DNA from 4 places in the Peribacillus sp. FSL E2-0218 genome. Region 2 is predicted to be linked to each of the others. Evidence: riboswitches for the same ligand, from Rfam matches in the RefSeq annotation. Region 2 holds a riboswitch; each other region holds the start of a gene.
The links. Region 2 has a riboswitch for S-adenosylmethionine ahead of metK (methionine adenosyltransferase). Riboswitches for the same ligand answer to the same signal wherever they lie in the genome.
Positions count from the first base shown of each region.

Region 1: another riboswitch for S-adenosylmethionine. It lies ahead of mtnW (2,3-diketo-5-methylthiopentyl-1-phosphate enolase); the one in region 2 lies ahead of metK (methionine adenosyltransferase).
Region 3: another riboswitch for S-adenosylmethionine. It lies ahead of MHI53_RS06925 (Fur-regulated basic protein FbpA); the one in region 2 lies ahead of metK (methionine adenosyltransferase).
Region 4: another riboswitch for S-adenosylmethionine. It lies ahead of MHI53_RS12635 (YezD family protein); the one in region 2 lies ahead of metK (methionine adenosyltransferase).

Region 1 is NZ_CP150304.1:2,863,497-2,867,709, reverse strand. It holds partial or broken gene MHI53_RS13740 (carbon-nitrogen family hydrolase) at 1-212, opposite strand, end outside; gene MHI53_RS13735 (pyridoxal phosphate-dependent aminotransferase) at 310-1,482, shown strand; SAM riboswitch class I at 1,586-1,738, shown strand; gene mtnW (2,3-diketo-5-methylthiopentyl-1-phosphate enolase) at 1,844-3,076, shown strand; gene MHI53_RS13725 (2-hydroxy-3-keto-5-methylthiopentenyl-1-phosphate phosphatase) at 3,083-3,742, shown strand; gene MHI53_RS13720 (methylthioribulose 1-phosphate dehydratase) at 3,739-4,213, shown strand, end outside.
Region 2 is NZ_CP150304.1:4,557,425-4,561,637, forward strand. It holds gene MHI53_RS21945 (alpha/beta hydrolase) at 1-8, opposite strand, end outside; gene MHI53_RS21950 (gamma carbonic anhydrase family protein) at 218-736, shown strand; gene metK (methionine adenosyltransferase) at 885-2,078, opposite strand; SAM riboswitch class I at 2,242-2,404, opposite strand; gene pckA (phosphoenolpyruvate carboxykinase (ATP)) at 2,749-4,213, shown strand, end outside.
Region 3 is NZ_CP150304.1:1,443,220-1,447,432, reverse strand. It holds gene MHI53_RS06940 (GDSL-type esterase/lipase family protein) at 1-341, opposite strand, end outside; gene MHI53_RS06935 (GNAT family N-acetyltransferase) at 559-1,065, shown strand; gene MHI53_RS06930 (aspartyl-phosphate phosphatase Spo0E family protein) at 1,160-1,447, opposite strand; gene MHI53_RS06925 (Fur-regulated basic protein FbpA) at 1,599-1,787, opposite strand; SAM riboswitch class I at 1,949-2,052, opposite strand; TPP riboswitch at 2,202-2,306, shown strand; gene tenA (thiaminase II) at 2,400-3,089, shown strand; gene thiW (energy coupling factor transporter S component ThiW) at 3,102-3,626, shown strand; gene thiD (bifunctional hydroxymethylpyrimidine kinase/phosphomethylpyrimidine kinase) at 3,595-4,213, shown strand, end outside.
Region 4 is NZ_CP150304.1:2,623,628-2,627,840, forward strand. It holds gene sat (sulfate adenylyltransferase) at 1-812, opposite strand, end outside; gene MHI53_RS12630 (phosphoadenylyl-sulfate reductase) at 842-1,546, opposite strand; gene MHI53_RS12635 (YezD family protein) at 1,732-1,875, opposite strand; SAM riboswitch class I at 2,025-2,134, opposite strand; gene ssuE (NADPH-dependent FMN reductase) at 2,369-2,905, opposite strand; gene pdxT (pyridoxal 5'-phosphate synthase glutaminase subunit PdxT) at 3,323-3,922, opposite strand; gene pdxS (pyridoxal 5'-phosphate synthase lyase subunit PdxS) at 3,924-4,213, opposite strand, start outside.

The DNA.
Region 1 (4,213 bases), 1.7 Mb from region 2:
TTTCTTATAAATTCGATCGTCTTTTCTGCCTCTTCATCACCAATCTCATTCAATCTGGTCAAGTCATAGCCTGTAGTCCATAGCTCTGGTAAAATAACGATATCTGCGTTTGCGTGCACGGCTTTTTCCAGCCATTGTTCGGCCAGCTGATAATTGAGATCAGGCTTTCCGAATGCTATATCCATCTGGATGCAAGCCATTTTCCATTTCATTTTGAAAACCTCCAAAGGTAAAAATGCTTTACAAGATTATGATAAACATATATCATTTGTGACTAGAATTTCAAGAAATTTCAGAGAAGGTGAATAAATGTTGCAATTCGAAAAGTCGAAACAGCTTCAGCAACTTCCCAAGCAGTTTTTCGCTTCATTGGTCGCAAAGGTCAATGCAATTACTGCGCAAGGGCATGATGTCATTAATTTGGGCCAAGGGAATCCCGATCAGCCGACGCCTGGGCAAATCGTAAAAAGTTTACAGGCTGCTGCTGAAAAAACGATCAACCATAAATATTCACCGTTCAGGGGACATCCATATTTAAAAGATGCGGCAGCTGCCTTCTACGAACGGGAATACGGCGTAAAGCTTGATCCGAATAGTGAAATAGCCATTCTATTCGGCGGAAAGGCAGGACTCGTCGAATTGCCCCAGTGTTTATTGAATCCAGGCGATACGATTCTCGTTCCAGATCCCGGTTATCCCGATTATCTTTCAGGTGTCGTCCTGGCGAAAGCGGAAATTGAAAGGATGCCGTTGAAGGAGGAAAATGCTTTTCTTCCGGATTATGAAGCTATACATAAAGATGTGCTGGATAAAGCGAAAATGATGTTCTTGAACTATCCGAATAATCCTACAGGTGCATCCGCAACGAAAGAATTCTTTACCGAAACCGTATCATATGCCAAAAAGCATTCAATATGTGTGGTCCATGATTTTGCTTATGGAGCCATAGGCTTCGATGGGAAAAAACCGGTTAGCTTTCTCGAGGCAGAGGGAGCAAAGGATGTTGGGATCGAAATATATACACTTTCGAAAACGTACAATATGGCTGGTTGGAGAGTCGGGTTCGCGGTTGGTAACAAAAGTGTCATCGAAGCTCTTGAACTTTTTCAGGACCACCTATATGTGAGCCTTTTCCCGGCGATACAGGAGGCGGCGGCAACTGCTTTGCTTGATTCGCAAGAGTGTGTGGCCGAATTAGTGAAGGTATATGAGGGGCGCAGGAATGTTTTCATTGAGGGATTACGTGCCCTCGGCTGGGAGGTTAAGGCTCCGGAAGCATCGTTTTTTGCCTGGCTTAAAATACCGGCAGGATTCACCTCGGAGAGTTTTGCCGATCATTTACTAACCCACGCCCATGTGGCCGTGGCTGCCGGTAATGGATTCGGTGAATTTGGCGAAGGCTATGTCAGGGTCGGGCTTTTGACCTCCGAGGAACGGCTCGGGGAGGCTGTCGAGCGGATACGCAAGTTAAATCTGTTTTAACCTAAGCGAACTAAAAACTTATTGACAAAGTATGGATTACATGTCAGAATACAAAATAAATTCTTAATCTTTCGAAACTAACACGTACTTATATATCAGCGTTTTCTTATTTTGAGCAGGTGGAGGGACTAGCCCGATGAAGCCCAGCAACCGACCGTAATTCCATTGTAAGATGGGGCGGAATCCTCCGCCGGACTTTCTTCTAGTCCACAGGGCACGGTGCTAATTCTTGCAGCCATTGGCTGGGGGATAAGAAGATGGCTTTTTTAAAGCCTCTTCGTCATGAAGGGGCTTTTGCTATTCCAAAAACGTTCAGGTTTATGACTTCGTGAGTTTACTAACGTGTTATAGGAGTGATCAAATGAGCGAGATAATCGCCACTTATTTAATTCATGATTTTCATGGGAATCACGAGAAAAAAGCAGAAGGCATTGCCTTGGGCCTGACTGTAGGGACATGGACGGACCTGCCCCAGTTGGTCCAAAAGCAATTGGAAAAACATAAGGGGCGCGTCGTCTCCGTTTCGCCGCTTGCGGAAGAAGAGAGGGCAAACCGTTATTTTGATCGTAAGGTGTACCGCGCGATCATTAAAATCGCTTATCCGGCAGCGAATTTCTCCAATGATTTGCCAGCCATTTTGACGACGGTCTTCGGAAAACTGTCCTTGGACGGTGCGATTAAACTGATCGACCTTGATTTTGTCGGAGATATCCAGAAAGCATTCCCAGGTCCCAGATTCGGCATTGCCGGCATAAGGGAGAAGATTGAAGTTTATGACCGGCCCCTTGTCATGAGCATTTTCAAAGGAGTATTAGGACGTGACCTAACGTTCCATAATGAGCAGCTGAAGCAGCAAGCGTTGGGTGGTGTCGACCTTGTTAAAGATGATGAAATCCTTTTTGATCAGGTACAGACGCCATTTATTGAAAGAATTAAGACCGGCAAGAAAATATTAAACGAAGTCTATGAACATACTGGACACCGGACCTTATATGCCGTCAATCTATCAGGTAAAACATTTGAATTATTGGATAAGGCAAAGCAGGCGGCAGAAGCGGGCGCAGACGCTTTATTGTTCAACGTCCATACATATGGTTTGGATGTATTGCAAGCCCTGAGTGAACATGATCAAATCAAGCTGCCGATCATGGCCCATCCGGCATTTAGCGGGGCGTTGGGCTCTTCCTCCCATTATGGGATCGGCTATCCTTTACTGCTTGGTAAATTAGTCAGGCTATCGGGAGCGGATTTATCATTATTCCCATCCCCGTATGGAAATGTCGCACTTGAAAAAGAGGAGACATTGGCAATTGCCCGTGCACTGACGAAAGACGAACCTTCCTGGAATAAAGCATTTCCTGTTCCTTCAGCAGGCATCCATCCAGGAATGGTACCCGACTTGATCAAGGATTTTGGACTGGACAGTGTCATCAATGCCGGAGGAGGAATCCACGGACACCCTGACGGAGCAAAGGGCGGGGCCGAGGCCTTCCGGTCTGCTGTGGAAGCCGTCCTTGAAGGAAAAGACCTATCTGAGGCTGCGGCAAATGAAGAAGCACTAAAAAAAGCACTTGTTCTGTGGGGAGGACTGTAAAGGATCATGAAACCGATCATCTTTTGTGATTTTGACGGAACGATAACCAACACGGATAATATCATTTCCATCATGAAAACATTCGCTCCCCCGGAATGGGAAAAGTTGAAGGATGATGTTCTTCAGCAAAAAATCAGCATATCCTCTGGGGTGGGGAAAATGTTTTCCCTGCTTGATAGTGGCCTGAAGGCCGATATCATCCAATTTGTGAAGGAGACAGCGCACATTCGGCCGGGGTTCCGTGAGTTCGTAAAGTATACGGAACAAGCCGGGATTCCCTTATACATCGTAAGCGGGGGCATGGATTTTTTCATTGCCCCGCTATTAAAGGACATATTGCCCACTGACGCGGTTTTTTGTAATAATGCCCACTTTGATAAGAAAAAGATTTATATTGAGTGGCCGCATGCTTGTGATGACCAATGTGATAATGAGTGCGGCTGCTGTAAGCCTACGATTATGAGGCAAATGGCAGGTGCGGATGACTATATATATGTAATTGGTGATTCCGTGACTGATTTTGAAGCGGCTAAGCAGGCGGATCTTGTCATAGCCCGTGATATATTGCTTGAGAAATGCGTAAATGAAGGATTGCCGCATCATGGTTTTGAAACGTTTTATGATGTATTGGACATTTTAAAGCAGCGTGAGGAGGTAAAAGCATGAACACCGGTACGAAGGAGTGGCTGGAGCTGGCGGAAATTAAAGCAGAACTGGCGGAAAGGGATTGGTTCATGGGAACAAGCGGAAACCTTTCCATCCGCGAGCCCGATAGCCGAAGCTTTTATATTACGGCCAGCGGTAAGGATAAGCGAAAGCAATCGGATTCGGACTTTAACTTGGTGGATCTGAAAGGAAACCCCGTGGAGGAGACGGAGCTAAGGCCCTCGGCCGAAACTTTACTCCATACCGTCATTTACGAAAAAACCAAAGCGAATTGCGTACTCCATGTCCACACAGTGGAAAATAATGTAGTCTCCGAATTGTATGGGGATGAAGGTTCCGTAACTTTTCGGAATCATGAGATCATTAAAGCAACAGGAAGATGGGATGAAGATTCGGAATTCAGGATTCCAATCATCTATAACCATGCGGATATTCCTTTGTTAGCCGAAAAATTCAACCTGCATGTCCAAG
Region 2 (4,213 bases):
TTCCACATTCGAAATCCCCCTTTCACTTTTCACTTGTTGTATACGATCCATGATAGTTAAAATATATATATAAATTATAACCATATTCGCGATTTTCGACAAAAAAGAAAACTAACAAGTTGTACATTCGTATTATAAATAGCCAAGTGTATTTGCATACGGTATATTAAAATAATACATAAAAACATTCACTTCGGAAAGGAAATGATTGAAAATGATTATTTATCCGTTCAAAGGCAAGGAACCACAGATTTCCGAAAGCGCTTATATTGCGGAGAATGCAGTCGTGACAGGCGATGTGAAAATTGGCGACGAATCGTCAATCTGGTTCAATTCCGTCATCCGCGGTGATGTGGCCCCAACCATCATCGGTAAAAAGGTCAGTATCCAAGATAATAGTGTCCTCCACCAAAGCCCCAATCATCCATTGATCATTGAAGATGAAGTAACCATTGGCCATCAGGTCATTTTACATAGCTGTAAAATCCGTAAAGGAGCCTTGATCGGCATGGGCTCGATCGTACTTGACGGAGCCGAAATCGGTGAAGGAGCTTTTATCGGTGCCGGCAGTCTCGTTCCCCAAGGCAAAGTGATCCCGCCGAATATGTTGGCATTCGGACGCCCGGCCAAAGTGATCCGCGAAATCAATGCGGAAGATCGTCAGGACATGGAACGGATCGTGCGCGAATATGCCGAAAAAGGACAATACTACAAAACAGCAGACCGAATAAAATAAACTAGGGGCTTGTCCATGCCTCTAATACACGCCAAATATCCTCTGGTAAATCACTCAGTGGGTTTATTGAATTATTCCCTCTGCAAACCAAATTAATCCTACCAAAAAAAGGTGCACCGCAATTAGCGGCGCACCTTTTCCATCTGGATCATGCTTGTGCTTTTAAAGTTTCTGCTTTATCCGTGCGTTCCCACGGAAGATCGACATCGGTACGGCCAAAGTGTCCGTATGCAGCTGTCTGCTTATAGATTGGGCGACGAAGGTCAAGCATTTTGATGATGCCTGCTGGGCGAAGGTCGAAGTTAGCGCGAACTAGGTCAACCAGGACGTCTTCGCTAACAGTGCCCGTTCCGAATGTATCAATCGAGATCGATACAGGCTCTGCCACACCTATAGCGTAAGCCAATTGTACTTCGGCTTTATCGGCCAGGCCAGCTGCCACGATGTTTTTGGCAACATAGCGTGCAGCGTATGCCGCAGAACGGTCAACTTTCGTAGCATCCTTACCAGAGAATGCACCGCCGCCGTGACGAGCGTATCCGCCGTACGTATCAACGATGATTTTACGGCCAGTAAGACCTGCATCCCCTTGAGGTCCGCCAATTACGAAACGGCCAGTCGGGTTGATGAAGTATTTCGTTTCAGCATCGATCAATTCAGCAGGAACCACCGCTTTGATGACATGCTCTTTTAAATCGGCTTGAATTTGCTCAAGCGTGATTTCTGCATCATGCTGTGTTGAGATGACGATCGTATCTACACGTACAGGACGGTTATTTTCATCATATTCCACAGTTACTTGTGTTTTTCCATCCGGGCGTAAGTAAGCAAGCGTTTCATCTTTACGTACTTGAGCCAAGCGGAATGAAAGCTTATGGGCCAATGAGATCGGAAGCGGCATAAGCTCTTCTGTTTCATTGCAAGCGAATCCGAACATAAGACCTTGGTCCCCTGCACCGATTGCATCGATTTCTTCCTCTGACATGTTGCCTTCACGTGCTTCCAAAGCTTTATCGACGCCAGCTGCGATATCGGCAGACTGCTCATCGATCGAGCTCAATACAGCACACGTTTCAGCATCGAAGCCGTATTTCGCGCGAGTGTAGCCAATTCCCGCAATCGTATCACGGACGATACGCGGAATATCCACGTAAGCGGATGTTGTAATTTCACCAGCAACAAGCACAAGACCTGTCGTTACACTTGTTTCACACGCAACACGTGCATTTGCATCCTTAGCAAGGATAGCATCTAAAATGGAATCTGAAATCTGATCACAAATCTTGTCCGGATGGCCCTCTGTAACAGATTCAGAAGTAAATAGACGTTTCTTTGACATCATATTTCCTCCTTGGAAGTTAGTATGTGGTAGGCATAAGCCTGATTTTTTTACGGAACTCGTTTCCCTTATTAGCTTCAACTATAGACACAGAATTAATTAAAAAACACAAAAACCTTCCCTGGAAAATGAGGAAAGGTTTAACATTCTGTCTTCTATCCTTTCACTCTTATCGTTCAAGGGTTTTTTACCTTGCTCAGGTTAGCACCATCACCACTTTTCCTTGAAGAACACCGCTTTATTTTCGGCGATTGCTCTTTTGGTCAAGTTCAATATGGCAGGTTGCTGGGTTTCAAAGGGCCTGTCCCTCCACCAACTCGGGATAAGAGAATCCGTACAATTTAAGATAATATCGTATTGGGTCGGAATTTGTCAATGATTTTCTATCAAGAACATTTCCGGTCAACGGCCAAATCGGGCACAACAAAGTTCGCTCCCCCGCCATCAAAGGACTTTCAGGCGCATGAGATTGATTAGTACTTCCTATAATAAAGGGGAAATCGACTTTCATTAAAGCATATGCAGGAATCCCGGCATGGTTCCTGCCCATTTAAAATGATGAATCTAACCAGATGAAAATTATCACAATTCAGATGATATAGTATAGACTATTTAAATAAATGTGTTATACTAATTGTAATATAAAACTTAAACAAAGGAAGGTACCTCATATATGAATTCTGTAGACGTTTCTAATGAGTTACACCAGTTATTAACAGGAAACAACGTGCAAACTCAGCTTTCAGTTCCTAAATTGGTCGAAAAGGTATTAAGCAGGAATGAAGGGGTTTTAACTTCAACTGGAGCAGTAAAAGCAGAAACAGGCAAATATACTGGCCGTTCACCTAAAGATAAATATATCGTCGAGGAAGCATCCGTAAAAGATAAAGTCGATTGGGGTCCAGTGAACCAGCCAATTTCGGAAGATGTGTTCAATAAACTATATAATAAAGTAATTGACTACTTAAAAGCAAAAGAAGAGATTTTCGTTTTCAAGGGCTTCGCTGGCGCAGAAGAATCATCCCGCCTTCCAATTCGTGTCGTTAATGAATATGCTTGGCATAATCTTTTCGCGCATACTTTATTCATCCGTCCAAACGAAGAGGAGCTAAGAGGCCATGAAGCAGAATTCACGATCCTTTCGGCACCTAACTTCAAAGCAGATCCAGCGGTGGACGGAACGCAATCCGAAACGTTCATTATCGTTTCTTTTGAACGCCGCACCATCTTGATCGGCGGAACGGAATATGCAGGTGAAATGAAAAAATCGATCTTCTCGATCATGAACTACCTTCTTCCAGAGGCTGGAATCCTTCCAATGCACTGCTCTGCGAATGTAGGACGTGAAGGGGACGTCGCTTTATTCTTCGGACTGTCCGGAACCGGCAAGACGACTTTATCTGCAGACACGAATCGCAAGCTGATCGGTGATGATGAACACGGCTGGGCTTCTAACGGTGTTTTCAACATCGAAGGTGGCTGCTATGCGAAAACGATCAACCTTTCACGTGAAAAAGAACCACAAATCTTCGATGCCATCCGTTTTGGAGCCGTCTTGGAAAATGTTGTTGTTGATCCGGATACACGTGAAGCGGATTATGATGACAGTTCATTGACGGAAAACACCCGTGCCGCATACCAAATGCAAGCAATCGATAATATCGTGAGCCCAAGTATCGCCGGACACCCGAATACGATCATTTTCCTGACGGCTGATGCTTCAGGCGTATTGCCTCCAATCAGCAAGCTGTCCAAGGAACAAGCGATGTTCCATTTCCTAAGCGGATACACAAGCAAGTTAGCTGGAACGGAAAGAGGGGTAACTTCACCGGAGGCGACATTCTCCACTTGCTTCGGTTCACCATTCTTGCCGCTACCTGCTACACGCTATGCTGAAATGCTTGGTGATAAAATTGACGAGCACAATGCAAAAGTATACCTTGTCAATACAGGATGGACAGGCGGAGCATACGGAACTGGAAGCCGCATGAAACTTGCTTACACGCGTGCCATGGTTCAGGCGGCACTTGAAGGGGAACTGGCTAACATTGAAACGGTCAAGGATGAAATCTTTGGTTTGAATATCCCGCTTCATGTTCCTGGCGTTCCGGACGAAGTGCTTCAGCCAATCAAGACTT
Region 3 (4,213 bases), 2.1 Mb from region 2:
TTGATGAAGTCATTCGTGCCGATATAGACGATGAAAGTGTCCGCTTTATCGAGTTTTGTATGGATTCGGTAATCATCGAGCTGTTCGAGGACGCCATCCGTTTCCTGCCCTTTAATCCCATAATTCCAAAAGCTGACTTTTTGATCCGACTCAGGATTGTTTAGTTCTTCCCTTAAGCCTTTTACATAGCCTTCCCCATGCTTATCTCCCTTACCGTATGTTAAAGAATCGCCAAAAGCCATGACCCGCTGTACACGGTTCGACGCCCCAGCCTGCTGAAATTCATATACGACAAAACAAATAATGAGGACAATCATTAATAATCCAGTTAATTTTTTCATTCGTTTCTCCTTTTGTTTTATATCTAAGAAGCATTTTATATGTTACATACCCAAAAATGAGCATAAGTAACAATTAAAATGAATTGGCAGATAATGAGGAGAAGGTGTATGATAATATAAAACTTTCAGATGATTTGGTTATGTCCACAATTCACTATCAAATTATGCAATAGGAACTTCTGGATGTTAATAAAAGGAATGGATTGGAGAGTTTATGATGAACGAGTACATACAATTCAGAGAGGCTGAATTATCGGATTTGCCTAAAATTGTGGAAATTTACAATTCCACAATTGCCTCCAGAATGGTCACCGCAGATACGGACCCGATATCTGTACAATCGAGGGTTAAATGGTTTGAGGAGCATAATTCAGAAAGCAGACCGCTATATATCATTACTTTTGAAGGACAAACCGCAGGATGGATGAGCTTTCAATCTTTCTATGGAAGGCCCGCCTACAATGCTACGGCGGAAATCAGCATCTATATCGATGATTATTTCCGGGGAAAAGGAATCGGAAAGGTTTCGATTCAACAGGCGATTGAAGTAAGCCCAAAATTAGGGGTGAAGACTCTATTAGGTTTCATATTTGCTCATAATTTACCTAGCATGAAGCTTTTCTCCAAATTTGGTTTTGAAGAATGGGCGCACTTACCGCAAGTTGCCGAGCTCGATGGCGTTGAACGGGATTTGGTCATCCTTGGTAAACGTATAGAAGCATGATTATTCAAAAGCTATTGCTTTCAGCAATAGTTTTTTTGTTTACACGGAAAACTCCACCATCATGTGTATACCAGATTCACGAATTCAAGAAAACCTAGGAATTTCCTGAATATTCAGCTTTCCTATTCTTCGTTAACGCGTTTAAAAGGATATCCAATTCTTGACTAGCTTGAATCGTCAGAAGACTGTTTATACCAAAAATATTTGCCAACTCCATCATCTCTTGTCTCTTCTCTTCTATTCTTTCAGGGGTAACCTTTTTGGAAAGCAATTTATATACACCTCCCATATATTCAATATTTTTACACTTTCCATCATAATGAAACTCGTAGTTAAAATCAACTATTTTCGAGTGGTAAAAATGTGTTATTTTAGCGGTCAAATGTGACAAAACTCCTATAATATCCTTAAAATATGTATTTTTTGTGACAACAATCTTTCCATATAAAAAAGCATTCACCACTGTACACTGCGAATGCTTCCTTCTATACTTCTATATACATGATCTTTATTGAATGATCGCCTGCTTCTTGCTATGTCATCCATTCTGTAGGAGACTCGCTATCAGACCTATTTATAACGATCTTATATTCATCTTCCAATACTTTTAAAGGGGCATCATAAAGGTGCCTTTCATCAGAGGTTTTGTATACACCCTTCGCCAATAGCTCTTCTATCAGCAACGCCTTCCTCTGTTCGATCCACTTAAATACTTCTGCCATATTAATGGCTCCTTTCCTTGTCAGCTTAAAGCCTAAGCTACCTTAACAAGTTTCAATTTCACCAAATTATATATACCTTTTCTATTATGTCCTTAAACACTATTTTACAAAAATAAAAGCCTCTTCAATTAAAGAAGAGGCTGACAGGGTCCGGACGGCTCTTCTTATCTTCCAAGCGATCGCTTGTTGGATGTAGCACAGTTCCCATATGGGTCTGCTGCCGAGGTTTCATAGGGCCAAGTCCCTCCACCTCTCTGGATAAGAATTCAATTATATAAATGATGTGAACATTATCTTATCCCAATAATTCACAAAAGTCAATTGCCTCGTTCCCCTTTTTTCCACTCTCTTCCCTTTCAAAGGCGGGTTGCATTTTCTTGGCTTTCTGATATGATGGCAGTAATTACATACAATGCACACCACTAGGGGAGTCTTGTCAAGACTGAGATGGAAGTAATTTCCGGACCCTTTGAACCTGAACCGGCTCATACCGGCGGAGGAAAGTGGATGAGATCGCCCATTCCGGCTATATCCATCTGCCCCGTTCCGTTATTCAGGAACGGGGGTTTTTTATTGGCCCTAAATAATCTTTCCATATAAAGGGGGATGAACATGAAAAATATTAAAACAGAAACCTTCAGTGACAGACTTCATGCACGCGCAAAGGAAATTTGGGAAAGGAACCATTCACATCCCTTTGTCCAAGCTATCGGAACCGGAACGCTTCCTGAACATAAGTTTGCTTATTACTTGAAGCAGGACTATATCTATTTGATGGATTATTCCAAGCTTTTCGCTTTAGGTGTCATTAAAGCGCATAATGTTGAAACCATGGCAAAGTTTGCGGAAATCTTGAATGAAACGATACAGGTCGAAATGGATATCCATAGGCATTATGCCTTGGAGTTCGGAATTACTTCACAGCAATTGGAAGATACGGAACCTACTCCCACTACCCTTGCCTATTCGGGTTACATGCTGAATGCTGCTCAACATGGTACTTTGGCAGATTTAATCGCCTGTCTTCTCCCTTGTGCCTGGGATTATTATGAAATCGGTCTGCTTTTAAAAGAACGAAATGGCAAGAATTTGGATAACAACCCCTATGCAAAATGGATTGAATCCTATTCCTCCCCAGAATTCGGTGAAGCACATAAGTGGCTGATTGCTTTATTGGAGGAATTGACGGAAGGGATGCCTGAAAAAGAACTGCAGAGACTGGAAAAGCACTTCTTGGTGACCTCCCGCTACGAATATTTATTCTGGGACATGGTTCAAAATGAGCAGGATTGGCCCTTGTAGGTCGTAGACATGATGATCAACACAATCAGAAAAATGACGTTGACGGCAATGATCACAGCCATAACGACTATAACCAGTTCCTTTATATTCATCCCGGTAGGATTTGTGAAAGCTTTTCCGATTCAGCACCTGGCCAATGTCCTGACAGCTGTTTTACTCGGCCCTGCCTATGCGGTTACGCAAGCTTTCCTCGTTTCCTTGTTGAGAAATATATCTGGTACGGGATCACTTTTCGCCTTTCCTGGCAGTATGATCGGTGCACTGCTGGCTGCGTTCCTTTACCGTAAAACCAAGCGATTGACTTTCGCCTGTCTAGGGGAAGTGACGGGGACCGGCCTTCTAGGTTCGCTTGCCTGTTATCCGATCGCGGTACTCCTCTTAGGGGAAAAAGCAGCTCTTTTTGGCATTATGCCAGCTTTTATGCTTAGTTCAATGGCAGGTGCCATTTTCGCTTTCATTTTACTGAAAATATTATTGAAAAATACTTATGTGAAGGGGTTTTTCCATGAAAAAAGCATTAACCATCGCAGGCTCTGACTCAGGGGGCGGCGCAGGGATACAAGCCGATATCAAAACATTTTCTGCACATGGGATCTTCGGGATGTCCGTCATCACGGCCGTCACTGCACAAAACACAAAGGAAGTTCGTTCCGTTCAGGCGATCGACACGGATATCATCACTGATCAAATGGCTGCCGTTTTCGAAGATATACACGTCGATGCAGTAAAAATCGGCATGCTTGGTTCAAAAGAAATCGTCGAAACAGTCGCTGAAGCTCTTAATACCTACTTACCGGCCATCGTCATCCTTGACCCAGTCATGATTTCCAAAAGCGGCCACCATTTGCTGGACGGAAAAGCCGTTACTGCCCTAAAAACGAACTTGCTCCCGCTTGCAACGCTCATCACCCCTAATGTACCGGAGGCGGAGGTACTTACTGGTTTATCGATTCGAACGGAGCAAGACTTTTACAAGGCTTGTTTATCCTTGATTGAATTGGGTTCCAATGCCGTTTTACTTAAAGGGGGGCATGCAGAGGGAAACCCAAACGACCTCTTTTATGATGGAAAGAACTTTCACTGGATAAAAGGAGAAAGAATCCATACGAAAAACACTCACGGGA
Region 4 (4,213 bases), 1.9 Mb from region 2:
TTACGGACCATCGCATGGAAAATGGCTTCCCTCGGCCCTGCATATCGCATCGCAGCAGGGAAAACGGCAAGCGAGACTCGATCCTCAGGATAGTACTTTTCAAGCAGCACCTTATAGCTTTCCATCCTCACATCTGCCGGAATGTCATCGGATTTGGTGGCACCTACTAGCGGATTCAGGAATAAACCGTCAACGATCTCCAGAGCTGTCTTTTGGATGTATTCATGTGCACGATGAACAGGGTTCCTTGTCTGGAATCCGACAACCGTTTTCCAGCCCTTCGCTGCAAAATCTGCCCTTGTCTCGACAGGGTCCAAATAATGGGCATGGAATTGGGTACGCTCGATTCTTTTGACCAATTTTATTTCTCCGCCGGCATATACGTTTCCGCGGTCATATAAATTTTTCACACCTGGATGCTGCTCGTCATCCGTTTGATAGACCCATGTTGCTTCCAATTTTTTATCCGGAGTGAAGATATCGGAAACGGTAAGGACTCCATATGTTTCCCCCTCATGAGTCAGCTTGACTTCCTCGCCGATAGTAAGGGTCTTTGCCGCCGCTTCAGTTAAGGGCAGTGTAATCGGAATGCTCCAAACGTGGCCGCTGCTTAGCCTCATCGTCTTGACAACAGCATCATAATCTCTTTTCGAAAAGAATCCTTTTATCGGGCTGTATGCACCCGTACCGATCAACTCAAGATCGCTTAATGCGATGGCATCAATTTCGATCGAGTTTGTTATTTTACTAATATCATATGTTGGTTCCCAAAGATCAATTAATGTTCCTCCGTGAGGCAGACTGATTGTCATGCTAATTTCCCCCTATGGTTTCTATTTATTTAGGATAAATGCAAGCCGCATTCCGTTTTTTGAGCGCCTTGCCAGCGGCCTGAACGTAAATCATCCGCATTTATGGCCGGTGTTGTGCATGTTTTGCATCCGATACTCGGATACCCGTTATCATGCAGGATATTATACGGCAGTCCATTTTTGTGTGCGTACCGCCAAACGTCCTTCCATGTCCAATGAATCAGTGGACATATTTTTATCGACTGAAACTTATTATCCTTGTTGATATACTCGGTCATAGCCCTTGTTTCGGATTGCTCGCGCCGCAGTCCGGACAGCCAAGCCGTTGCCGTTGAAAGCACATCGGTAAGCGGAGTGATTTTACGGATATGGCAACACTTGTTAGAGTCGTTAAGCCATAGTTCATCTCCATATTCCGCAGCTTGTTCCTCAAGCGTCAAAGCAGGTTTCTTCATCTCGATTAAAAGATTCGGATATCTTTTTTTCACTTGATCGATCAATTGGTACGTTTCTTCAAAATGGACATCTGTATCGAGGAAAACGATTTTGGCCGAAGGATTGACCTTTGCCAGTAAATCTGTAAGCACAATGCCTTCTATCCCAAAGCTGCAAGCATAAATGAGCTTATTCCCGTATTCCTCATTAGCCCATTGCAGTACTTCTAAAGCCCCTTTAGTCTCACTACCTTCAGAAAAGACCGGTAAAAAATCGGGATTGAAATTTTCATAATTAATTAATGCAGCCAACTTTATAGCCCCCTCTAAAAACTTTCTTGCGAATCATTGGCCAGAGTAACAGGTAATCGGAGCCCACAGTAATTTGTTCAAGTTTAAGTGATTCTAGGAAAAAGAGACGAATCTAACCAATACTCTCTTTATATCAGTTAAACACGCCTCTAGTTTTTCTAGTCAGCAGCTGCTTATTTAATTCTCAGCTTTTCATTTCTTTCCATTTGAATGATTTTACCATCTTGGACAATAAGTGTGATGGATCCGTATTTCATTAAATGAAGCATTTCTTGGAGCCGTTCAAATATTTCCTCAAGCTGATTCTCTTTATCCAAAATAGTTCCCCCCTAAGAAAATCGACGAATTGTTATTTTCTTAAATTTATATAATTCCACACAGCCTTACATTGTTATGGTTTATTATAAGTTTTTTGAAAAAATAAAAATCTTTCCATCATGGAAAGATTTCAAGGTAAATAATCGTTACCTTATCTTCCAAAATGGTAAACCATTTTGTTGGATGTAGCACCTTGCATACATCATGCAGGTTGCTGGACTTCAAAGGGCCAATTCCCTCCGTCGCTCTGGATAAGTTTTATTATTTTAAATATTAACATATATTCAATCCATGTCAATGGAGTTTTCTTATAAAACAACTTGGATTAATTAAATGGTTGAATTGTCATTATTATACACACTACTCTCTTGTTATATTTATGTTCATGAATATGAAAATGGACCCATTTTTTAGAGTCCCTCCGGAGAACGGGTCCATTTTCATAATTTTTGCTATCCACGATTAAAATCAATTCGCAAAAACGGAAACAAATCACTCATTTCTTAATTGAATCGCTTCTACAAATTCTTGAACCTGGCCCTGAACGCGATCAACCAAGTTCAAATCTTGAATCGGGCTTTCTGGAGCCGTTTTGTCTATTTCCTTATCGACGAAATAAATGCCCTGCAATGGCTCGCCTTTCAAAATGGAAATTAACGGCTTAAGTGCGTAATCTATTGCCAATAGATGCCTGTGACTTCCGCCAATCATGATCGGAAGCACTGGCTTTCCCTTAAATGCGCTTTCCGGCAACAAATCAATCAATGCCTTCAATACCCCTGTGTAGGAGGCCTTATAAACAGGTGATCCAATGATGATCCCCCTAGCTTTTGAAATCTTTTCCGCAAGCTTTGAAATGTCCTCACTATTATATTTGCCTTGGAATAAATCATCTGCTGAAAAGTCGGTAATTGAATAATACGCTGTGGTATAACCTTCCTTCTCAACTAATGACTGAATATGTTTCAGTGAAATGTCCGTTCTGGATGGAATCGCAGGACTACCTGATAATATGACAATTTCGCTCATGTACATTTCCTCCTATTATATGATTTCAAATCAGCATTACCCATCATGGTTTTTTCTGCTCGCATTTTTATCGTAATAGTCTGAAAAATGGAAGTCAAATCCTAACCCTTGGCTAATTGTCGTTCTTTCCCTCTTTCTATCAAAACAGGTCTGCAGCTTCTTCATGGTCCCCCACACCAAAAGAATATCCATCTATCTATTAAAGGACTCCCGCATAACAACGCTCGTCCAAGTGAGACAACATGGATGACGAGGGCAGCAAGTGCCTGAAGTGAAAATCGACAATCCACCAAAATTGGGGGAAAAGTCATGCCATGATATTTATTACCGCTGCTTTTTTCCATAGTCATAAAAAAAACTGTAGACAAACTCTCTATGAAAATGAGTTTGTCTACAGTCTGAGCTCCCCTTTGCTTTTTAGCAGGTTTTCAGTTCCGCTTCCTTCAGGGATTCTTTTACCATATTAATGAAAATTTGCATATAACGATTATCACCCGTTAATTCGGGATGAAAAGCACTGACAAGGACCTGTTCCTGTCTTGCTGCCACCACTTTTTGATCATATTCAGCCAAAATCTCTACATCTGCCCCAACTCCATCAGCATATGGCGCACGGATGAAAACGGCTTTGAATGGTTCTTCCATTCCATTGATTGCTAGGTCCGCCTCGAAACTATCACGTTGACGTCCAAACCCGTTTCTCTTCACGGAAATATCCATCAATTCAAGATAAGGCTTTTCATCACCAGACAACCTATTGGCTGCCAAAACCATTCCCGCACAAGTGCCGAAGATTGGTTTCTTTTGTTCAAAGAAAGTTTTGATTGGTTCCAGAAAGCCATAGCGATCCATAAGCTTCCTCATCGTCGTGCTTTCCCCGCCAGGTATGATCAAGCCATCGATTTCGTTTAACTGTGACGGTTTTTTGACGATTATTGCTTGCGCACCGGCTGAATCGATTTGGTTCAAGTGTTCTTCAACTGCTCCCTGTAATCCTAAAACCCCGATCGTTATCATTTTACCAACCACGTTCCTGCATACGTTCTGCTGGAGCCAGTTTAGAAATGTCGATTCCTTTCATTGCACTGCCTAACTCTTTTGATAAGCGGCCTATTAATTCGTAATCAGTGAAATATGTAGTAGCTTGAACGATTGCCGATGCGAATTTTTCAGGAGTCTCTGATTTGAAAATGCCGGAACCTACGAATACGCCATCTGCTCCTAATTCCATCATCAATGCAGCATCTGCTGGTGTGGCGATTCCTCCAGCTGCAAAATTAACTACAGGCAATTTACCTGTCCGTTTGA